3 regions of the Alloalcanivorax sp. C16-1 genome follow, and region 2 is predicted to be linked to each of the others. Evidence: predicted binding sites of a transcription regulator. Region 2 holds the regulator's gene; each other region holds the start of a gene.
The links. Region 2 encodes sigma-54, which starts transcription at its own class of promoters, with help from an activator protein. Its sites were predicted from a motif close to TGGCACNNNNNTTGCTNT; they were not measured.

Region 1: ACLD0W_RS01220 (TorF family putative porin) is a predicted target of sigma-54. The motif match lies at 3,771-3,788, and genes of this name have one in related genera.
Region 3: glnA (glutamate--ammonia ligase) is a predicted target of sigma-54. The motif match lies at 4,302-4,319, and genes of this name have one in related genera.

Annotation. Positions count from the first base shown of each region.
Region 1 is NZ_JBKFTK010000001.1:236,666-244,180, forward strand. It holds gene ACLD0W_RS01195 (PhoH family protein) at 1-491, opposite strand, end outside; gene ACLD0W_RS01200 (methyltransferase family protein) at 743-1,216, shown strand; gene ACLD0W_RS01205 (hypothetical protein) at 1,116-1,811, opposite strand; gene ACLD0W_RS01210 (M14 family zinc carboxypeptidase) at 1,987-3,030, shown strand; gene ACLD0W_RS01215 (hypothetical protein) at 3,136-3,615, shown strand; gene ACLD0W_RS01220 (TorF family putative porin) at 3,859-4,557, shown strand; gene ACLD0W_RS01225 (copper chaperone PCu(A)C) at 4,734-5,183, opposite strand; gene ACLD0W_RS01230 (copper chaperone PCu(A)C) at 5,276-5,719, opposite strand; gene ACLD0W_RS01235 (SCO family protein) at 5,697-6,269, opposite strand; gene miaB (tRNA (N6-isopentenyl adenosine(37)-C2)-methylthiotransferase MiaB) at 6,429-7,515, shown strand, end outside.
Region 2 is NZ_JBKFTK010000002.1:128,436-135,950, forward strand. It holds gene mgtE (magnesium transporter) at 1-184, opposite strand, end outside; gene ACLD0W_RS07745 (HPr family phosphocarrier protein) at 257-526, opposite strand; gene rapZ (RNase adapter RapZ) at 523-1,377, opposite strand; gene ptsN (PTS IIA-like nitrogen regulatory protein PtsN) at 1,400-1,873, opposite strand; gene hpf (ribosome hibernation-promoting factor, HPF/YfiA family) at 1,892-2,191, opposite strand; gene ACLD0W_RS07765 (RNA polymerase factor sigma-54) at 2,239-3,684, opposite strand; gene lptB (LPS export ABC transporter ATP-binding protein) at 3,817-4,542, opposite strand; gene lptA (lipopolysaccharide transport periplasmic protein LptA) at 4,543-5,070, opposite strand; gene lptC (LPS export ABC transporter periplasmic protein LptC) at 5,048-5,602, opposite strand; gene ACLD0W_RS07785 (KdsC family phosphatase) at 5,599-6,102, opposite strand; gene ACLD0W_RS07790 (KpsF/GutQ family sugar-phosphate isomerase) at 6,102-7,070, opposite strand; gene ACLD0W_RS07795 (phospholipid-binding protein MlaC) at 7,267-7,515, shown strand, end outside.
Region 3 is NZ_JBKFTK010000004.1:172,948-180,462, forward strand. It holds gene ntrC (nitrogen regulation protein NR(I)) at 1-638, opposite strand, end outside; gene glnL (nitrogen regulation protein NR(II)) at 635-1,732, opposite strand; gene ACLD0W_RS14590 (DUF4124 domain-containing protein) at 1,870-2,619, opposite strand; gene glnA (glutamate--ammonia ligase) at 2,788-4,194, opposite strand; gene ACLD0W_RS14600 (sulfurtransferase TusA family protein) at 4,418-4,666, opposite strand; gene ACLD0W_RS14605 (tRNA (5-methylaminomethyl-2-thiouridylate)-methyltransferase) at 4,670-5,773, opposite strand; gene ACLD0W_RS14610 (sulfatase-like hydrolase/transferase) at 5,849-7,515, opposite strand, start outside.

The DNA of each region.
Region 1 (7,515 bases), on a different contig from region 2:
AGGCGCATGTTGATGTCCTTGGTGACCAGCACGTAGCGGCTGTCCGGGTCGGCCATCTTCATGGCCATCACATCGTTGATGATGCGGTTGTCGTTGAGGTGCTCGGGCAGGGCGCCGCCGCCGCTGCCACCGCGCGGCATCAGCACGGTGAGGGTGCCCTGGTCGGTGCGGCCCCGGTTGATGGGGATACCGGCTTCCACCTCCGCCGGACTGGCCTGACCCAGCACCCGGTCGATCTGACGGATCGCCGCCCGGCAGTCCGAGGCGGTGTGGGATTTACCGGTTTTCAGACGGTCCAGTTCCTCCAGAACGGTCATCGGAATCGCCACCCGGTGCTCCTCGAAGTTGAGCAGCGAGTTGGGATCATGGATCAACACATTGGTATCGAGAACGTAGGTTTTCGGCGTGGCGTCGGGTTGGCCGTGGCGGGCGTTGGACGGTTGGGATTTGGCTGCGGAGACGGAATGCAAAGTGGCCGCGCGCTCTTCCATGCGTTTCCCCTGTTGGTCTGCACCTGGCGGTGCGGTTGGGCGACCGGGGCGAACGTCCCTTGCGGTTTCTCGCGAATGGATCAAGCGGATCGCGAGAGTGACGCGCGCTCCTGCCGCCGTGTTTTTTACTGACCGGCGGTGGCTGGTCTGGCACAGTTCGGATCGCGATCCCTCCCGCGCGGGCGGGATGTGAATTACCATAACCCAGCTTTTCACCCCTGACAACGAGACCGATAACGCGAGAGCCGACCATGCCCGAGGAACCTTCCCCGGCGCACCCCGAGGTGCGCATGCCGCCGCCCCTGCTGCATCTGGGCGGCCTGCTGATCGGCCACGGCCTGGACCGGGCCCTGGGCTGGACGCTGCCGGACTTTCCCGGCCGCCAGACCCTGGCCACGGTGCTGGCGGTGACCGGCGCCGTGCTGGTGGTGGCGGCCCTGCTGCAGCTGGCCCGCCATCGCACCACGGTCATGCCACACCGCGCCGCCCGGGTGCTGGTCACCGGCGGCGTGTTCCGGCTGAGCCGCAATCCGATCTATTTGTCGTTCGCGCTGCTGCATCTGGCCTGCGCCCTGAGCCTGGCCAGCCCCGGCATGCTGTTGATGCTGCTGGCGGTATTGTGGGTCATGCAAACTCACGTGATCGCCGCGGAAGAAGCGTTTCACGCCGGGCGCTTCGGCGATCAGTGGCGGGCCTATCGCCAACGGGTACGGCGCTGGCTGTAACGCCGCGCCAGGCCTTCAGCCGCTCCGGCGGCGCCAGTTCGCCGGCGCGCAGCCGCAATCTGGGCGAGTCGAAATCGCCGGGCACGAAGCCGGCCACCCGGACCTCCCGGGGCAGCCAGTCCAGACGCCGGTACATCTCCGCCACCAGCTCCGAACAGAACCAGCCGCGCCGGTCCGGCGGCCGGGTGTAGCCGCTGAGCAGGTCCAGCGCGTTGCACCAGAGAAAATTCTTGTAGGGACGGTGCAGCAGGCGCCGCACCAGCCGCGCCACCAACCGCTGCCGGCGCGGGCACGGCGGCGGCCCCAGGCGCCGGCGCACCACGATCTCACCGGGGTAATCGCGCAGCTTGTCGGCCAGCGGCACCAGCGCCACCCCGTTCACCGGGCGGCCCAGATGCAGGTCGGCGGATTCGCTGGTGCCCATGGCCTCCAGCACCAGCGGGCGGTCGTCGCCGGGCAGGCGCACGATCATGGCGATGTGACTCCAGCGGCTGCGGGTGAACAACCGGATGGTGGCACTGACCAGACCACGGCCGGCGAACAGCAACAGATCGCCGGTTTGCAGGGACGAAACGGACGAAGCAGGGATCACCACGATACCCACCGAAAAGCCGGGACTCGTCAGGCAGACTGGCGGCCCGCCGTGACAGCACCCTGACAGTTTGGTCTCGGTTGGGTGACAGCCGGACCACCCGCCCTGTCGTCAGGCGCTGTCATAAAACCGTGATCCGACCGTGCCAGGATGGGCCCCAACGTCGCCGGTTCCCGCCATGCAAGAACGACTCTATCTGCTGCAACGACACCTGCCCGAACTGCTCCATCTGGACAGCCTGATCCGTCTCGGCGAACGGCATCTTCGTGTCAGTGAGGTGCTCAGCGTGCGCCAGGGCGGCCTGGACCTGCCGGTGCGGGTGATCGAGATGGGCAGCCGTTCACCGGCGGCGCCGGCGATCGGTTTCTTCGGCGGCGTGCACGGCGTGGAGCGGATCGGTACCCAGGTGATTCTGTCCCTGCTGCACAGCCTGATCCACCGGCTGCAATGGGACGACCAGATGCACCGGCGGCTGGAGAGCGTGCGGCTGGTGTTCATGCCGATGGTCAATCCGGGCGGCATCTGGCGGCGTACCCGCAGCAACCCCAACGGCGTGGACCTGATGCGCAACGCGCCGGTGGACGCCGACGGCCGGGTGTCGTTTCTGGTCGGCGGCCACCGCCTGAGCCGCCGGCTGCCCTGGTACCGGGGCCGCGCCGGCGCGCCCATGGAAGCGGAGGCCCGGGCGCTGATCCAGGTGGTGCAAGAACGGTTGCTGAACGCGCCGGTGTCGCTGAGCCTGGACTGCCACAGCGGCTTCGGCCGCCGCGACCGCCTCTGGTGTTGCTACGCGCGCACCCACAAACCCATCGAGCATCTCGCCGAGGTGTTCCGGCTCAAGCAGCTGCTGGAAAACACCTACCCGCACCACCACCCCTATCTGATCGAACCCCAGTCGCTCAATTACACCACCCACGGCGACCTCTGGGATTATCTGTACGACCAGGCCCTGGAGCGGCACCCGGAGCGCACCTTCCTGCCGTTCACCCTGGAAATGGGCTCGTGGCTGTGGGTGCGCAAGAACCCGCGCCAGATGTTCGACTTCTTCGGCTATTTCAATCCCATCATCGGACACCGCCACGACCGGGTACTGCGCCAGCACCTGCCGCTTTGCGATTTTCTGATCGCCGCCGCCGCCAACGCTGGCAACTGGCTGCCCACCGGCGAACGCCGCCGCGCCCTCGCCCGGGAGGCGGTGCGGCACTGGTTTGGAGAATCTTAATCCCGCTGGTGGCTTTTCTTAATCCCGCTGGTGGCTTTCCATAAACCCGCTGGTGGCCCTCCTCTTGCATCCGTACACTCGTTTCAATCGTTGAGGAGGACCACCATGATCAGAATAACCACCGCGCTGCTGCCGCTGGCGCTGCTCACCGGCTGCCAGATGTTCGCCTATCAGGAACCCACCGGCGCGGACACCGCCACCGTCACCTTCACCGGTGACGCCGCCGCCCAACCGGCGGTGTGCGTGCCGGGCAGCGGCTTCAAGGACACCCGCGAGGCGCTGGCCGTGAAGCCCTGGGAAACCAACGCCTTCGACAAGCTGTTCCAGACCATGAAGAAAAGCGAAACGGTGACCGTGGCGCTGGCGCCGTCGGACCAGGCCCGGGTGGGCGTGGTGTTCAGCGAGGCCCGCGCCGGCGGCGGCCGGGACCGTTGCCGGGTGGCGGCCCAGTTCGAGGCCCGCGCCGGGGAACGTTACCAGGCCCGTTTTACCCGCACCGACACCGGCGCCTGCGGCCTGGAGATCCGCGGCGAGGACGGCGCCCGCGCCGACGCCGTGCCGGTGGACTGGCAGTGCCCGGACTGACACCGGCCACACCGGGGGCGGCGGGCATCGGCGCCGCCCCATCCTGGTGCGACGCACCAAAACAGAGCCCCGCCCCCTCCCCGTTTTCGTTATTTTACCTTTCCCGCTCCGCCTGACCTTCCCCAATCCCCTGATACAGAACGTTTTTCTATTTTTGGCACGCTCCCTGCTAAATAACATTCAGCCTCCCGGGCCAGTGCGCCAGGAGCGCACAAAAACAGTTATTTGCAAAGAGGGTTGCACATGAAACAGGTATCCAAGATGAAGAAGACCGTTCTGGCCGCCGCGGTGGCCACCTCCGCCGCCGTACTGGCCGCGCCGTCCGTGGCGGTGGCCGAGGTCAGCGGCAACGTGGGTGTATCCAACATCTACCTGTGGCGTGGTCAGGATCTGTCCGCCGGTAACGCCCAGGTCTTCGGTGGCTTGGACTACGCGCATTCCTCCGGTCTGTACGCCGGTGTGTGGGGCAGCTCCGAAAACGACACCGACGGTGACGGCGACGCCAGCACCGGCGGCATGGAATACGACCTGTACCTGGGCTACGGCGGCGCCGTGGGGGACTTCAGCTACGACCTGTCCTTCGTGGACTACAACTACCCGAACGCCACCGACGCGGACTTCCAGGAAGTGGTCGCCAGCCTGGGCCTGGCCGGCTTCTCCGCCGCCGCCTACATCGGCGTGGGCGACTACGGCCACGGCAGCGACGCGGTGGACAACAAGGACAACTACTACAACCTGGGCTACAGCTACGATCAGTTCGGCATCAACGTGGGTTACTTCGATTTCGACGCGGATTCTTCCGACTACACCCACGTGGACCTGACCTACGCCCTGACCGATGAGCTGGGCTTCACCGTCTCCAAGGTGGTCGACTCCGATGACGACAACATGGACGACGCCAACGATACGCTGTTCGTGGTCACCTATGCGCTGTCGTTCTAAGCAACGACCTTTGACGTTTTGATAGACCGTTTGAAAGACGGATAGGCAGAAAACCCGGGCGGGCTCTCTCCCCCCGCCCAACCTTTTTCACACCGTGGGGCCCTCCCTGGTCCTCGCTGGAAACGCAAGCAGGCCCCACGGTGTTTTTTAATTCCTCCCTCTGAATTCCCCACCCTCTAGGGGGCGCTGTGGCGCACCTCGAACGCACCGCAAAGATCATCGTGGTTGCTGAACGTCAGGCACACCTCGACCCGCTCCCCGGCACGGGGCACATCGGTCAAACGGGTCAGTTGCAGAAAGCGCCGGCCGGGCCGGAAACGCAGCCGGTCACCGGGGTCCAGCCGCACCTCGTCGAGCCCGCGCTCGCGCCGCTGGCCGCCCTCGCCGGCCACCATCTCGCGCAATTCGGCGCTACCGGCGAAGCGGGCCTCGGCGCCTTCCAGACGCACCGACCGATTGCCCCGGTTGTACAGGTCAAAGTAGCCGGCCATGGCCGGGGCCACCGGCGGCACGGCGCGCAGCCAGGCGTTGCCGAGGGTCAGGTCATCGGCGGCGGCGCCGGTGGCACCCGCCAGCAGACCGGCGCCCAGCAGGGCGCCGCGAAGAACGCCAAGGGTACGTGGCATCGTTCACCTCCATCGGTCAGGACCGCCCAGGCTAGGGGATCGGGAGGCGCGATGCACCCGCCCGGGGTGGGCGGGTGCGGCGGGAAAGGCGCTCAGGGGGCCTCGCGGCGCACCGGGAAGTCGCTGCACAGATCGTCGTGATCGGTAAAGGTCAGACAGATCTTCACCTCTTCCCCGGCTTCGGGGATCGAGGCGACCTTCATCAGCATCAGATGCTTGCCGCCGGGGGCGAAGGTGGCCTGGTCACCGGGCTCCAGGGTGATGCCGCTCAGGTGCACCATGCGCGCCTGGCCGTCCTCGGTGGTTTCGGTGTCGTGCAGCATGGCCCCGCCGGCGATATCGGTTTTGGCGCCGGTGAGTTCCACCGCCTGGTCGCCGTCGTTACGCAGGGTGAAGTAGCCGGCCATGGTCGGGGATACCGGCGGCACCGCGCGCAGCCAGGCGTTGTCCAGCACCAGGTCGTCGGCGGACGCGGCGCCCGCCAGGGCCAGCAGGGCCGCGCCGGCCAGGCCGTTAAAGAAGGCTTTGTACATCATCGGTCACCTCGTCGATGTTGAAGTCCGACGGGTACAGCTTGCGCACCCGCCCCTGCTGGTCCAGCAGGTAAACATAGTCACTGTGGGTAAAGTCGTACTCCCGCCCGCCGTCGCCGGATTGCAGATAGACCACCCCGTATTGCTCCGCCACCGCGCGGATCCCCGCCTCGCTACCGGTCAGGCCGATCACGTTGGCCTTGAACCAGGGCACGTACTCGCTCAGGTGCGCCGGCGTGTCCCGCTTCGGGTCGAAGGTGATGAACAGCGGCTGCACCGCCTCCGCATCACCGGCCTCGCGCAGGTTGCGGTACACCTGGGACACCCGCGCCAGGGTCGCCGGGCAGATATCCGGGCAGTGGGTGTAGCCGAAGAACATCAGCACCACCCGCCCTTGCTGGTCGCTCAGCCGGAACGGCTGGCCGTGATGGTCGGTGAGGGTGAAATCCCCGCCCAGGCGGGTGTTCACCGGCAGTTCCTGGCGCGGCTCGGCGCAGGCGGTCAGCAGCAGCAGGCCCGCCAGGGCCGGCCACGAACGAAAAACGGTCAACATCGGTTCCTGCTCCGGAGTGCGACGGCGGCGCCGGATGATACCGCGCCGGGTCCGCCGCGAGCCAGACGGTGCGGCGTTTTGCCACGCCCGGGGTTCGCAGTTTAGCGCCGCCGGCGGTACAATCGGCGCCCATTTTCCAGTGATCGACGGTGTTCCCCCATGGCGCGCAAGCTGTTTATTCAGACCCACGGCTGCCAGATGAACGAGTACGACTCCACCCGCATGGCGGACCTGCTGGGGTCGAGCCACGATCTGCAGCCCACCGACAATCCGGAAGAAGCGGACGTGCTGCTGCTCAACACCTGTTCGATCCGCGAAAAGGCCCAGGAAAAAGTGTTCCACCAGCTGGGCCGCTGGAAGCGCCTGAAGGACCGCAATCCGGACCTGATCATCGGCGTGGGCGGCTGCGTGGCCAGCCAGGAAGGCGAGGCGATCCGCGAGCGCGCGCCCTATGTGGACGTGGTGTTCGGCCCGCAAACCCTGCACCGCCTGCCCGGCCTGATCACCCAGGCGTCCACCACCCGGTCCCTGGCCATCGACGTGACCTTCCCGGAAATCGAGAAGTTCGACAATCTGCCGGAACCCAGCGTGGACGGCCCCAGTGCCTTCGTGTCGATCATGGAAGGCTGCTCCAAATACTGCACCTTCTGCGTGGTGCCCTATACCCGTGGCGAGGAAGTGAGCCGCCCGGTGCGCCCGGTGCTGGATGAGATCCGTCACCTGGCCGACCTGGGCGTGCGCGAGGTCAACCTGCTGGGCCAGAACGTGAACGCCTACCGGGGCCAGGGCGCCGGCGGCGCGATGGTGGATTTCGCCGAGCTGCTGCTGCTGATCCGCGACATCGAGGGTATCGACCGCATCCGCTACACCACCAGCCATCCGATGGAGTTCTCCGATGCGCTGATCGAGGTGTACCGGGAAATTCCGGAACTGGTGGACCACCTGCATCTGCCGGTGCAGTCCGGCTCCGACCGCATCCTGGCGCTGATGAAGCGCAACCACACGGCGCTGGAGTACAAGGCCAAACTGCGCAAGCTGCGCCGCATCCGCCCGGACATCTCCTACAGCTCCGATTTCATCATCGGCTTCCCCGGCGAAACCGACGCGGACTTCGAGGCGACCATGAACCTGATCGCCGACATCGGCTACGACGCCTCGTTCAGCTTTATCTACAGCCCGCGGCCGGGCACCCCGGCGGCGGACCTGCCCGACGACGTGCCGATGGCGGTGAAGAAGGAACGGCTGC
Region 2 (7,515 bases):
CCTGCTCCTGGCTGAGCAGGCGCCAGAGAATTTCCCGTTCCCGGGGCGGGGAGGATTCCAGCAGGTGGGCGGTCTCGGCGCCGGGCAGGCTGTTGAGCAACTGGCGCACCTGGGAAAAGGTGCCCCCGGCCAGGGCCCGGTTAACGGCGTTGAGATTGCGCTTGTGCTGACTTTGTTCGGACATGACCCCTCCTCGCTGTGCGCCAGTTTAACCCAGCGCCGGCCAGGGAAGGATCAAAGGGTGAAAAAGCGGCCGCTACTCGCCTTCGTCGAACTTGCGTTCGAACAGGTCGGCCAGTTCGTCCATGGCGGGCACTTCGTCCTCGCCGTCCACCCGCACCGTCAGGGTGGTGCCCTTGGCGGCGCCCAGCATCAGCAGGCCCATGATGCTTTTGGCGTCGATCTGGCGCTCGCCGTGCAGCACCTGGATGGTGCAGCTGTAGCGGCAGGATACGCTCACCACCTTGGCGGCGGCGCGGGCGTGCAGGCCGAGCTTGTTGGTGATCGTCAGGTTCCGCTCAATCATCCATCCAGCTCCCGGTGGCGCACGTGCAGGGGCACGCCCTTTTCGCGCAGCCGTTGGGCCAGCTGTTCGGTGATGTAGACCGAGCGGTGGCGGCCACCGGTGCAGCCCACCGCCACGGTCACGTAGCTGCGATCGTTGGCGCCGTAGGCGGGCAGCCAGCGGTCCAGGAAGTGAAAGATGTCGTCGAGCATGGCGCCGCTTTCCGGGTGGCCGCGCAGAAACTCGGCCACCTTGTCGTCGCGGCCGGTGAGCGGGCGCAGGTCCCCCTGCCAGTGTGGGTTGGGCAGGGCGCGCACGTCGAACACCAGGTCGGCGTCGTGGGGCAGGCCGTTCTTGTAGCCGAACGACTGGATCAGCAGGGACAGCCGCACGTCCCGGCGCGCCACCCGCTGGCGGATCATATTGCGCAGGGTGTGCACGTCCAGGTTGCTGGTGTCGATCACCAGATCGGCGAGCTGGCGGATATCGGCCAGCAGTTTGGCTTCCAGCTCGATGGCGTCGGCCAGGGTGCGTTCGTCGCCGCTCAGGGGGTGCCGGCGACGGGTGGCGCTGAACCGCTTCAACAGCGTGGCCGGCTCCGCCTCGAGAAAGATGATCTCGGTGTCCAGCGGCTGCTGGCGCAGTTCCTCAATGATGCGATTGAACGCCAGCAACTGGCGGGGCAGGTTGCGGGCGTCCACGCCCACCGCCACGCGCTGCGGCGCGTGGTCCTCGTTCTGCAATTGCGCCGCGAGGGTGGGGAGCAGGCCCAGGGGCAGGTTGTCCACGCAATAATAGCCGTGGTCTTCCAGGGCCTGGAGGGCGGTGGTCTTGCCCGAGCCCGATCGTCCGCTGAGGATGGTCAGTTTCATAGCGATGGTCCGGCCGACCGGCTCAGGATGCCAGGCGAATTTCGGCCTCCGATTCCACCGCGGTCTGATACAGACGCTGATTGCCGTGGGCGTGGCGCAGGTCGCTGCGGTAGTCGTCGTCGTTGAACAGATTGGCCAGGTGGCTGAGGGTCTTGAGGTGCTGTTCCGGGTTCTGTTCCGGCACCAGCAGCACGAACACCAGGTCCACCGGACGCCCGTCCACCGCGTCGAAGTCCACCGGTTCGGACAGCTTCAGCAGCAGGCCGATGGCGGCGTCGCAGTGACCCAGCCGGCAGTGGGGGATGGCGATGCCCTCGCCGATGCCGGTGGAGCCCAGCTTTTCGCGGGCCACCAGGGCGTCGAAGACTTCCTGCTCGTTGAGGCCGCCACAGCTGGCCGCGGCCAGCTGGGCGATTTGGTCGAGCAACCGTTTTTTACTGGTGACCGCCACGTCGTCATAGGTGCGGTCTTCGGTGAGCAGTTCGCGTACTCGCATAATCGGGTTCTGGGCGACCTAGTGGCCGTGCTTGCGGCCCACGGTCTTTTCCTTGTGTTTGAGAATTTGCCGGTCCAGCTTGCTGGTCAGCGCATCAATGGCCGCGTACATGTCGTCCGCCTGGGCGGTGGCGAACAGGTCCGCTCCGGATATATGAATGGTGGATTCCGCCTTATGGCTCTTGGGCTCCGGGGAAAGGATCACCTGAACGCTGGTGATCTGGTCGGAGTGGCGCTCCAGTTTGGCGAACTTCTCGTCCACGTAGTCACGCAGGGCGTCGGTGATGTCCAGATGGTGGCCACTGAGGTTGATCTGCATAGCTGGCTCCTTCTCTCTTGTCGAAGAGATATCCGTTCCGGTCCGGCCTAGACCAGCCGCTTGCGCGCGCTGGAGGACGGGATTCGCATCGCCTCGCGGTACTTGGCGACGGTGCGGCGCGCCACCTTGATGCCCTGGTCGTTGAGCAGGCTTGCCAGCTTGTTGTCGCTGAGCGGCTTGCGAGGGTTCTCGGCGGCGACCAGCTTCTTAATGATGGCACGAATGGCGGTGGAGGAACACTCACCGCCGCCGTCCGTGTCCACATGGCTGGAGAAGAAGTACTTGAGCTCGAACACGCCCCGGGGCGTGAGCATGAATTTCTGGTTGGTGACCCGGCTGATGGTGGATTCGTGCATCTCCACCGCCTCGGCGATGTCGGCCAGCACCAGCGGTTTCATGGCTTCCTCGCCGTAGTTGAAGAAGTCCTGCTGCACCTCGACGATGCGGCTGGCGACCTTGAGCAGGGTGTCGTTGCGACTTTGCAGGCTTTTCAGGAACCACTTGGCTTCCTGCATGCAGTTGCGCAGGTACTGACCGTCGTCGCCGCCCACCTGCCGCGCCATCTGCGCGTACTGGGCCTGCAGATTGACCTTGGGCAGCACCTCTTCGTTGAGCTCCACCCGCCAGCCGCCCCGGTGGGCGCGCACCACCACGTCGGGCACCGCGTAGTCGGCGGTGTCGCCGCCGATCTGCTGGCCCGGTGCCGGGTCCAGGGTGCGCAGCAGACCCAGTGCCGCCACCAGGTCCGCCTCACTCACCGCCAGGGCGCGACGCAGGCCGGCGTAGTCGTGTTTTTCCAACAGCTCCTGGTGGACCAGCAGGGCGCGGGCGGTGTCCAGATGAGGGGTGTCGGCGGCCAGCTGGGCCAATTGCACGCCCAGGCATTCGGCCAGGTCGCGGCTGGCCACGCCCACCGGGTCGAACTGCTGCAGGCGGTGCAGCACCGCCACCACCTCGTCGTCTTCCAACGGGTCGTCCGGGTCGGCGATCTGGGTCTCGGCGGTGCCCACCAGATCCTCGAGGGAAACCGTGACATAGCCGCGCTCGTCCAGGGCTTCCAGGATGATCTGGGCGATCACCCGGTCGCGGTCGCTCATCGGGGTCAGGTTGAGCTGCCACTCCAGGTGGTCGAGCAGGGTGTCCGGGTTGGCGTGGCGCTGTTGCCAGGCGTCCGCGTCGTCGCCTTCACCGGCGCCGGCGCTGCTCTGGCCCACATAGAGGTCGTCCCACTCGCTGTCGGTTTCCACGCTGCCCTCGACCAGGTCGTCCAGGGCGTCGTCGCGCTCCAGCTCCATCTCGCCGTCGCCGTCCGGGTCGTCCGCGGAAAAGTCCTCGGCGCCGTCTTCCAGCTCCAGCAGGGGGTTGTTCTCCACCGCCTGCTGGATCTCCATGCGCAGGTCCAGCGTCGACAGCTGCAGCAGGCGGATTGCCTGCTGCAGCTGGGGCGTCATGGTCAGCTGCTGGCCGATTTGCAGTTGTAGAGTGGGTTTCATGCTACTGGGTCGCTCGTTCCCGAAGTCGGGCAGCATAGCAGCATTAATTTGCTTTAAGCAATAATCATGCCAAGTGTTGCTTTTCCCGGGGCGAGGGTGTAGGGCGGGGCCGGCGCGGGTGGCCGGTTCCGGTTATAGCCGGAAGTCCGCCCCCAGGTAGACGTCGCGAACCTGCTGGTTGCCGAGAATGGTGGTGGCGTCGCCGTCGGCGATGATGTGACCGGTACTGACAATATAGGCCGTGTCGCAGATGTCCAGGGTTTCGCGCACGTTATGGTCGGTGATCAGCACGCCGATGCCCCGTTCCTTCAGGTGGCGGATGATGCCCTTGATGTCGTTCACCGAGATCGGATCGACGCCGGCGAAGGGCTCGTCCAGCAGGATGAAATCCGGGTTGGTGGCCAGCCCGCGGGCGATTTCCGCCCGCCGGCGTTCGCCGCCGGACAGGCTCATGCCCATGGAGTCGCGAATGTGGTCGATGTGGAACTCGCTGAGCAGGCTTTCCAGTTGCTCCTCGCGCTGCGCCTTGGTCATTTCCTTGCGCGTTTCCAGGATCGCCATGATGTTCTGCTCCACGGTGAGCCGGCGGAAAATACTGGCTTCCTGGGGCAGATAGCCGATGCCCCGGCGGGCGCGGCCGTGCATCGGCAGGTGGGTGATGTCGTCGCCGTTGATTTCGATGCGGCCGGCATCGGCGGCCACCAGACCCACGATCATATAGAAGCAGGTGGTCTTGCCGGCGCCGTTGGGGCCCAGCAGGCCGACGATCTGGCCGGCTTCCACTTCCAGGGACACGTCCTCGATGACGCGGGTGCTTTTGTAGCTTTTGGCCAGGTTATGGGCGCTCAGATGTGCCATTCAGGGGGTCTCCGTGTTGCCGTCTTGAGCGCCGTTTTCGCCGGCCGGCTCGGTGTTCTTGGCCGGGATCACCAGCCGCACGCGCTTGTCGCCTTCACCGCTGGCGTCCACCCGCCGTGAATCCAGGTTGTACTGCACCCGGGCGCCCTCGAAGGTGTTGCCCTGGTGGTCCACATGGGCGTCGCCGGTAAGCACCAGCCGCCGGGCGCGCAGGTCGTAGACCAGGTTCCTGGCCCGCGCCTGCAGGTCCTCGCCCTCGCGCATGCGCACCGGATTGCCGGTGGCCTCCACGCGTACCAGTTGGTTGTTCTCCGTGAACAGCCGGATCACGTCGGCGTTCAGGCGCCGGTTGCCCTGGATCAGTTCCGCGTCGCCGCGGTACACGCCGGTGCCGGCGCTTTGCTCGAAGGTGGCGCTGTCGGCGCTCACCTCCACGGGCTGGCCGCCGGGAGGCTGGGCGGCGCCGGCCAGGCCGGCGAACAGCAGCCCGAACAGGCCGAGCCCTTTAATTGCTGCCCGTGAATTCACTTACCACTCCTTTTTCGAGGGTCATTTCGCCGCTGGTCAGGTCCGACCGCATGCTGCCGGCGCGGGTGTTGCCGTCGCGATGCTCCAGGGTCAGCGCGCCCGGCGAGCGGACCTGGCTGGCATCGTTCAGATACTCCAGTTCGTCGGTGCTGAGCGTGACGCCGTTGGTCTCGCTGCGTGCCTTGACCTGATCCAGAAACACGATCAGGTCGCCGTTGTCGCGCACTTCACCACGGCGGGAACGGATGGTCCAGATGCCGTTGTCGTTTTCCATGCGCAGATCCGGCTCGGTGAGCGTGGTCAGCGCCTCCCGTTGAAACTGCTCCAGGTGATCGGCCTTGAGCTCGTAGCTGACCTTGCCGGTGTCCCGGTCATAGGCCTTGGCGGTAATGGTGTCGGCAATGATCAGCGGGGCGCTGAGAAAGGCCTCGCGATCGTCCTCCAGGGGGTTGTCCCACTCGTGCAGGGTCATCAGCACGATCAGGCCGAGCAGCAGAATGCCGGAGGCGCTGAGCAGGCCCTGGCGTCTCACGGCGCCTCCCGCAATGCCAGCAGGGCATCGCAGATTTCACGGACCGCGCCGTCGCCGCCACGGGCCCGGGTAATGTGATCGGCGGCCTGCCGCGCGCAGGCATGGGCGTTGGCGGGGGCGAAGGCGATCTGGGCCCACTGCAGGGCCCCCACGTCCGGTTCATCGTCGCCGGCATAGCCGGTTTCCCGGGCACCGATACCCAGGCGCCCGGCCAGGTCGGCGAGGGCGACGGCCTTGTCCTCGCGGCCCTGAATGACGTGCTCGATGCCCAGTTCCCGGGCACGGCGCGCCACCATGGGCGTGTCCCGGCCGGTGATGATGGCCAGGGTGACGCCGCTGGCGGCCAGCTTCTTGAGGCCGTGGCCGTCGTGCACGTGAAACACCTTGAGGGTTTCGCCGTCCGGCCCGTAGTGCAGGCGGCCGTCGGTCATCACGCCGTCCACGTCGAACGCCATCAGGCGCAGGGCGCGGGCATCGGCGGTGGAAATCGAAAAAGCCATTACATCACTCCGGCGCGCAGCAGGTCCTGGGTGTTGAGCGCGCCGATCGGTCGACGCTGGTCATCACAGACGATCAGGCCGTTGATCTTGCGCGTTTCCATGATCTGCAGCGCCTCGGCGGCGAGCAGCCCCGGGGCCATGGTCACCGGGTGGCTGGACATCACCTCGGCGATGCCGGCCTGGCGGATATCCAGGCCCTTCTCCAGGGTGCGGCGCAGGTCGCCGTCGGTGAACAGACCGATCAGGCGGTCGTCCTCGTCCACCACCGTGGTCATCCCCAGGCCCTTGCGGGTCATTTCCAGCAACGCCTCGGACAGACTGGCGTCGCGGGGTACCCGCGGCAGGCGCTCCCCGGTGTGCATGATGTCATCCACCTTCAACAGCAGGCGCCGGCCCAGGCTGCCGCCCGGGTGGCTGAGGGCGAAATCCTCGGGGGTGAAGCCGCGCGCCTCCAGCAGGGCGATGGCCAGGGCGTCGCCCATGGCCAGAGTGGCGGTGGTGGAGGAGGTGGGCGCCAGATTGTGCGGGCAGGCCTCCTCCTCCACGGCCACGTCCAGGTGCACGTCGGACAGCCGCGCCAGGGACGACTCGGGGCGGCCGGTCATGCTGATCAGGCCGGCGCCCTTGCGCTTGATCACTGGCAGGATGGTGAGAATCTCGCCGGTTTCGCCGGAGTTGGACAGCGCCAGCACCACGTCGGCGCCGGTGATCATGCCCAGGTCGCCGTGGGAGGCCTCGCCCGGGTGCACGAAAAACGACGGGGTGCCGGTGCTGGCCAGGGTGGCGGCCACCTTGCTGCCGATATGGCCGCTTTTGCCCATGCCGGTGACGATCACGCGGCCGGGGCATTCGAGAATGCGCTCGCAGGCGCGCACGAAATCGTCGCTGACCCGCAGGCTCAGCGCGGCCACGGCGCGGGCTTCTTCGTCGAGAACGCGGCGGGCGATGGCGATGTGGTCGTTGCTCATGGTCTCTCGTGTCTCCTCGCTGGCGGCGATTATACACTGGCGCGCCCGCCCTGAGACCCCGCGCGGGCCACTGGCGTTCCCGGTGTCCCGCTCTTCACGGAACCCCGGTGCCCTCCCGTGTTCCAATAACAAACGCCTGGACACCCCGGTGGGAAAGCCGTACAACCGGGCATCAAGCAATTACAGGGAGTGAAGTATGACCTTAAAACAACCTTTCGCGGCGGTAATGGCGCTGGTTCTGATGGCCATGGCGGGCCTGGCCCAGGCCGCTCAGGATCCGCGCGAGCTGGTTCAGGACACCCTGGACCGCATGACCACCCTGATCGACCAGAACCGCGACCGGCTCAATAAGGAACCGGAGTACGCGCGCCAGCTGGTGCGCGAGGAACTGGTGCCGCTGGTGGACTTCAAGCGCATCACCCGCATGGTGATGGGTGATTACTTC
Region 3 (7,515 bases), on a different contig from region 2:
TGGCCAAACAGCTCGGACTCGATCAGGTCCTTGGGGATCGCCGCCATGTTCAGGGCCACGAACGCCTTTTCCCGGCGCATGGAGTGGTTGTGCAGGGCGCGGGCCACCAGCTCCTTACCGGTGCCGGACTGGCCGTTGATCAGCACCGTCACGTTGGAGTGGCTGAGGCGGCCGATGGCGCGGAACACCTCCTGCATGGCCGGCGCCTCGCCGATGATCTCGGTGGGCGTCTCCTCGGCGGCGGGCGCCACTTCCTGCTCCGCCTCCTGGCGATGCTTGATGGCGCGCTTGACCAGCGCCACCGCCTCGTCCACGTCGAACGGCTTGGGCAGGTACTCGAAGGCACCGCCCTGGTAGGACGCCACCGCCGAATCCAGGTCGGAGTGGGCGGTCATGATGATCACCGGCAGAGTCGGGTTGTTGCGCTGCAGGATCTTGAGCATGCGCAGGCCGTCGGTGCCGGGCATGCGCACGTCGGAAATCAGCACGTCCGGTTCGGCGGCACCTTCGTCCAGCCGGTTCAGCGCTTCGTCGGCGTCCTCGAAACAGGCCAGCTGGAACCCTTCCTGGCTGAGCGCTTTTTCAAGCACCCAACGAATGGAACGATCATCGTCGATCACCCAAATGGTTGCCGTCATGATCCATTACTCTCCGTTGTATCCAGCGGTTCCATGGGCAGCAGCAGGCTGAACAGGGTGCGTCCGGGCACGCTTTCGCATTCGATCAGGCCCTGATGCTGGCTGATGATCGACTGGGCGATGGACAGCCCCAGCCCGGAGCCGTTGGCCCGGCCACTGACCATGGGATAGAAAATCGTTTCCTGCAGATCCTCGGGGATGCCGGGACCGTTGTCCTCGATGTCCACGCGCAGCACCAGCCGGTGGCGCTGGGAGCCGATGGTGAACTGGCGCAGCACGCGGGTGCGCATCACCACCCGGGCATTCTCGGTGCCGGCTTCCAGCAGCGCCTGCATGGCATTGCGCATCAGGTTGAGCAGCACCTGGATAAGCTGATCCCGGTCGGCGGTCACGTCCGGCAGGCTGACGTCGTAATCGCGCACCAGGGCCACGCCTTGCGGATATTCGGCCAGCAGCAACTGGCGCACGTGCTCCAGGCATTCGTGCACATTCACCGGGGCGAACGCCGGCGGCTTGCGCGGGCCCAGCATGCGGTCGGCCACCGAGCGCAGGCGGTCGGCCTCGTCGATGATCACGCGGGTGTATTCCGCCAGTTCCGGGTCCGGCAGCGCGCGCTCCAGCAATTGCGCGGCGCCGCGAATCCCGCCCAGCGGGTTCTTGATTTCGTGGGCCACGCCGCGCACCAGTGCCCGGGTGGCCTGGTGGGCGTGGATCAGGCCCTCCTCCCGGGTAATACGCAACAACCGGTCCAGGGACTGCATTTCGATCAGCAGCGCCATGGCCTGCCCGGGCTCGTGGATCGGGCTGACGCTGTAGTCGACCATGGCCTGCTGGCCCGGCGCCACGTTGAGCCGCGCTTCCCGTCGGGTAAAGGGGTGCCCTTCCTCGATGCACTGTTTGAGGGCGCCCCGGGCGTCCTCGTCATCGAAAAAATAGTCCGGCAGGCGCTGGCCCAGCACCCGGGCGGCACTGGTGGACAGCAGCATTTCCGCCGCCGGGTTCAGGTAGCGCACACGCAGGTCGGCGTCGAGCATCATCACCGCGGTGCGGAGGTGGTCGAGCAATCGTTTCTGCAGCACCGTTTCGGTATTCATCATTCGGCCCATAACAGGGCATAAGCAATTATCAGGCCACCCGGAACGGGGCTCGCGGCCCCGTCAGCGGGCGACCCGGCGGGTCGTACCGGTGCAGTGTAGAAAGTCGGCGCGAACAATGCACCGATTTAGTGCAATCAGGGTTTGGCGGGGCGGGTGACGCGCTGGGCGCCACTGCCCAGGGCGGCGCCGCTGCCCCGTTGCGCGGCACCGCCGGAACGGGCGGCGCCGGCCCGGCCGGCGGCGTCACCGCGCTGGGCGGAGCCGGCGCGGGTGGGAAAGGCGCTGCCACCGCCCGCCTTTCCGGAGCTGTCGATATTGGTGCGGTGCACATGCAGCGTCACCGGGGAGGAGGTGATCAGGCGGCGACCGTTTTCGTCCTCGATGACCGCCTGCAACCGGTGGGGACCGGGGTTGGGAAAATCCAGCGCGCCGCCGTCCACCGGCTGGCCGTTATCCAGGATCACCAGCCGGTGACCGTTGAGCAGGGCCGGCTCGGCGCTGGCCTGCACCGCCACCGGATTGTCCTGGGGCATGCGCACGGTGGCGCCGTCCGCCGGGGTGGTGATGCGCAGGGCCCGGTAACCGGCGTCCGCCGGCGCCGGTTCCGTGGTGTCTTCCCGCGGTTCCGGCTGGTCCGGCGCCAGCACCGGCAACGCCTCCCGGCGGCCCTCCATGGTGTTCACCGGGCCGACCTGGACCGGTTCGGCGCGGCCCTTGTCCGGCGGGTTGTCGGTGAACAGCACATTGCCGTTTTCGTCCACGGTGCGATAGATGGCGCCACCGCCTTCGCCGGGCCGGTCCACATCGGCGTCCACGGTCCGGGCCGGCGCGGCGACGGCCACCATCAACATGGAAACGGCTGCGAGAATCTGCCTGGTGCTCATGGATCCTTCCCCGGGTACGGTGCGGTAGTGGTTCGATTCTGCGGGCTGGCGGCCTCCGAAAAAAGGGCCGGCGCCACAAATCCGGCCGGAGGGCGTGGTGGTTTCACCGCGACGGACCATAAAAAAACCCCGCCGGAGCGGGGTTTTTCGTGACTGCGTCGCCGGAGCTTAGCAGCTGTAGTACATGTCGAACTCGACCGGGTGCGGAGTCATGTTCAGGCGCTCCACTTCGTCGCGCTTGAGCTGGATGTAACCGTCCAGCATGTCCTCGGTGAACACGTCGCCGGCCATCAGGAACTCCTTGTCCTGTTCCAGGGCGTCCAGCGCCATGGTCAGGGTATGGGACACGGTCGGGATGTCCTTGGCTTCTTCCGCCGGCAGGTCGTACAGATCCTTGTCCATGGCGTCGCCCGGGTGGATCTTGTTCTTGATGCCGTCCAGGCCGGCCATCATCAGCGCGGCGAAGCACAGGTACGGGTTGGCGGACGGGTCCGGGAAGCGGGTCTCGATACGACGCGCTTTCGGGTTGCTCACCCACGGAATCCGGATGGAAGCGGAACGGTTACGGGCGGAGTACGCCAGCATTACCGGGGCTTCGAAGCCGGGCACCAGACGCTTGTAGGAGTTGGTGGAACCGTTGGTGAAGGCGTTCAGGGCGCGTGCGTGCTTGATCACACCGCCGATGTAGAACAGCGCTTCTTCGGACAGGCCCGCGTACTCGTCACCGGCAAACAGGTTCTTGCCGTCCTTGGACAGGGACATGTGCACGTGCATACCGGAACCGTTGTCACCGATCAGCGGCTTGGGCATGAAGGTGGCGGTTTTGCCGTAGGCGTGGGCCACGTTGTGCACGCAGTACTTGAGGATCTGCACTTCGTCGGCTTTCTTGGTGAGGGTGTTGGCGCCCACACCGATCTCGCACTGGCCGGCGGTGCCCACTTCGTGGTGGTGCACTTCGATTTCCAGACCCATCTGCTCCATGGCGGCACACATGGCGCCACGCAGGTCGTGCAGGCTGTCCACCGGGGGTACCGGGAAGTAGCCGCCTTTCACGCCCGGACGGTGACCGATGTTGTTCTTCTCGAACTCATCGGCGGACACCCAGGCCGCTTCTTCGGAGTAGATGTTGTACATGGAGCCGGACATGTCGGACTTCCACTGCACCGAATCGAACACGAAGAATTCCGGCTCCGGACCGAACAGGGCGCTGTCGGCGATGCCGGTGGACTTCAGGTATTCCTCGGCGCGCAGCGCCACGGAACGCGGGTCGCGCTCGTAACCCTGCATGGTGGCGGGCTCAACGATGTTGCAGCGCAGGTTCAGGGTGGCCACGTCGGTGAACGGGTCGAGAACCGCGGTTTCGTCTTCCGGCATGAGGATCATGTCGGACTCGTTGATGCCTTTCCAGCCGGCGATGGAGGAGCCGTCGAACATCTTGCCGTCCTGGAAGAAATCGTCGTCGATTTCGCCCACCGGCAGGGTCACGTGCTGCTCCTTACCACGACTGTCGGTAAAACGCAGGTCCACCCACTTCACGTCGTTGTCTTTGATCAGTTTCAGCGTCTTTTCAGACATTGTTGAGCGTCCTCCTGGAACGGGTATGTTTCTGGCTGCTCGCCGCCGCGGCGCGGACACGCGAAAAACCGGTATTCTCGGCCACCTGGGCCTGCACGCCAATAGGGAGAGCAATTATTGTGCCAGCCCTTTTTTGGCGCATCCCCGGCCATCCGGGGCGTAAAGTGCCCTGGCCGGGGCCACAAAGCACTAAATTGGTGCGCACATCAAAATGTGAGCACCACTACAGTGCAACCGAAGGCTCCCCCACTTTGAGGGTGATCACCACCTCGTGGTCCTCACGCCGCGTTTCCAGCACTTCGTGGCCGTTGATGCGGCACCAGGCGGGAATATCGTTGAGCGCGCCGGGGTCCGTGCAGGTTACCCGCAGCACCTCCCCCCGCGCCAGTTGATTCACCCGGTTCTGGGTTTTGATCACCGGAATGGGGCACAGCTGGCGGCGCACGTCCAGATCATGAATGGTATCGGTCATGGTTCAGCCCACATTCCAGGCCAGCGGGATCTGATCCGGCCGCGCCGGGGCCACCGCCACCTCCCGGGCCACGCCACCGGGCTCCTTCACTTCCACCACCACCTGGTCGTCGCCGCGGCCCTTGGAGTAGCGCGCCACGATGGCGGCGGCCTGGCGCAGCTCGTCGTCGGATTCGAACTTGCCGTCCACCAGGGCCAGGGGCCCCGGGCAGCTGGCCGTGGTCAGGCTGGTGAACTGGTAGCGGTAACCTTCCAGGAAGCGGTTCTCGCCCTCTTCCCGGCTGATGATCAGCTTGTAGTGCCGCGCCGGGCGGATATGGCGGCCCACCTTGAGCAGCATGATGTCGTCCAGCTCATAGCGGCGCTCGTTGCGGGCGCGCCACAGGTCGGCCAGCTTGTTGGAGTAGGACTCGTCGGTGAGGAAGCAGCAGCCGCCGGCGGGCTGGGCGTATTCCTCCAGGCCGAAGCGCTTGGCCAGGGCCATCTGCGGCTTGCGGTTGCGGCCGGAGAAGTCGAACAGCTGTTCCCGGTCCACCCAGCCCTCGCGTTCGGGCAGGGTTTCCGGCAGGTTACGCGCGCTCAGCGGCCGCAGCAGCCGGTCGTCGGCGCCGGACTCGCTGCTGATGATGGGCATGGTTTCCTTGCGCTGGCTCTTGGGCCGCTGGCCCACCACCTCACCGGTGACGATGAAGTCGAAGCCCTTTTCGCCGGCCAGCTCGCGGGCCTTGTTGAGCATCAGGGTGGCCTGGTTGACCATGAAGATCTTGCAGTCCAGGCAGGGGTTCAGGTTGGCCCCGTAGCCGTGCTTGGGGTTGAGCACCACATCCTTGTACTCCTCGGAGATATCCACGATGTGCAGCTTGATGCCCAGCTTTTCGGCCACCCAGAGGGCGTTGTTGCGCTTGTTCTTGTCCTGATCCTTCTTGCGGATGGCATGGGTGTGGCCTTCCACGCAGAAGCCGGTGAAGAAATTCACCCCTTCCACATGGATGCCCTGCTCCTGCATCACCTTCACCGCCAGCATGGAATCCAGCCCGCCGGACACCAGCGCCACGGCGCGCCGCTGGAGGGGTTCGGGTGGGGTGATCGGGGTTGCGGCCTCGGACATAACTCTGCTCAGCGCGTTGCTCAAAAATTGGGCGGCAGAGTATAGCAAATCCCGGGCCCTCAAATCACGGGGCCGTCACCGCCGATAGAAACGGGACATGTCTTTCAGCACCCGGGCCAGCCGGTCACGCACGCGCACCATGACCGCGTCCGCGTCCACCGCCGGCTCGTCCCCGGCCCGGGCCACGGTCATTTCGCCAAGGCCGCCGGCGTTCATCGGCATCGCCACCTTGTAGTCCGGGCCCAGGTAGGCCACCGCGTCCCAACTGGCGGCCAGCCGGTAGCGGTCCGGTCGCGCCTGCTCCAAGGGCACGCCCACCGCGAAGTCAGCGGGCGGATTGGTCACCCCCAGCCGCCGCAGCAGGGTCGGCGCCACGTCCAGATGGCTGGTGGGCCGCGTCACCACCGCCGGGGTGATGCCGGCGCCGGCCACCACCAGGGGCACCCGCACCTGCTCGTCGTGGAAGGCGGAGTTGTGCCCCCAGCGGCCGTGTTCCATGAATTCCTCGCCGTGGTCGCCGGTGATCACCACCAGGGTGTCGTCCAGACGTCCGTCGCGCTCCAGCCGGTCCAGCACCCTGCCCAGCTGCTGGTCCAGGTGGTGCACCGCGTTGATATAACGATTGAAGATGCCCGGCATGTCCCGCTGCACGTCCATGGTGGCGTAGTTCAGCTCGCGCAGGTAATCCGGACGGATGACGCTCTCCTCGGGAAAGTAATAGCGGGCATGGGGCGATTCGAAGAACATAAAGCCGAACAACGGTCGCGTCCGGTCGCCGCCGATAAAGTCGAGCAGCCGGTCCACATTGCGCCGGTCGCGGCGCCAGCCGGGGCCCTGATCGTCACTGACCATGGCCGAGGACGGCACCGAGGCGAACACGGTGCGGTCGAACTCCGGATAGCTGAAGCGGGCGCTGGTGTAGAGGCCGAAACGATAGTCCCGGCGCTGCAGTTCACTGATCAGCACCGGCGGCCGGCGGCTTTCCAGGAACGGAAACCAGTAGTTGCCCGGCAGGCCGTAGAACAGCGAAAAAATACCCATGCGCGTGCCGTTGCCGCCGCTCATATGGTCGGTGTAACGGCGCCCGTGGCGCTCGGCGAAGCGCCAAAGGTTGGGCATGATTTCCGGGGTCAGCATGTCCGCGCGCAGGGATTCCGCCACCAGCACCAGAATGTCGGGCGACGGCGCATCGGCGGGCACCGACAACGGGTGAAGCGGGTAGTCGAGCGGTCCGTCGGCGGACACCGACAGCTCGGTTCGCGGCGGCGGCGTATAGCCCAGATCCCGGGCCAGGCCCTCAAAGGTGGCCGGCTGGTAGAACGGCACCGCGCGGGCGGCGTTGAGCACCGGTCGGTAAGCCTCCAGATCACTGAGCCCGTAGGCCACCCGCTCACCGGCCATGCACAACAGCAGCAGCGCCAGCACCCGGCGCCAGCGCAGGGACAGGGGCGGCCGACGCCGCGCCAGGGCCATCAGCCCTGCCTCCAACCCCACCACCGCCAGGGCGATCAGCGCCACGGTCCGGGTCATGCCATCGCCGCCGCCCATGGAGTCGATGCCGCCGGGGGTGATCAGCAGATTCCAGACGAAACCGTTGATGTGGAAGCCGTAAAGGCGATGAATCTGGCTGTCCACCAGCAGCAACAACAGGGTGGCGGAGGCCAGGGCCACCGCCAGCCCGCGCGCCGTGCGGGGATCCACCCAGCGATGCCAGAGCACGCTGAGCAGCCAGGCGGGCAGCA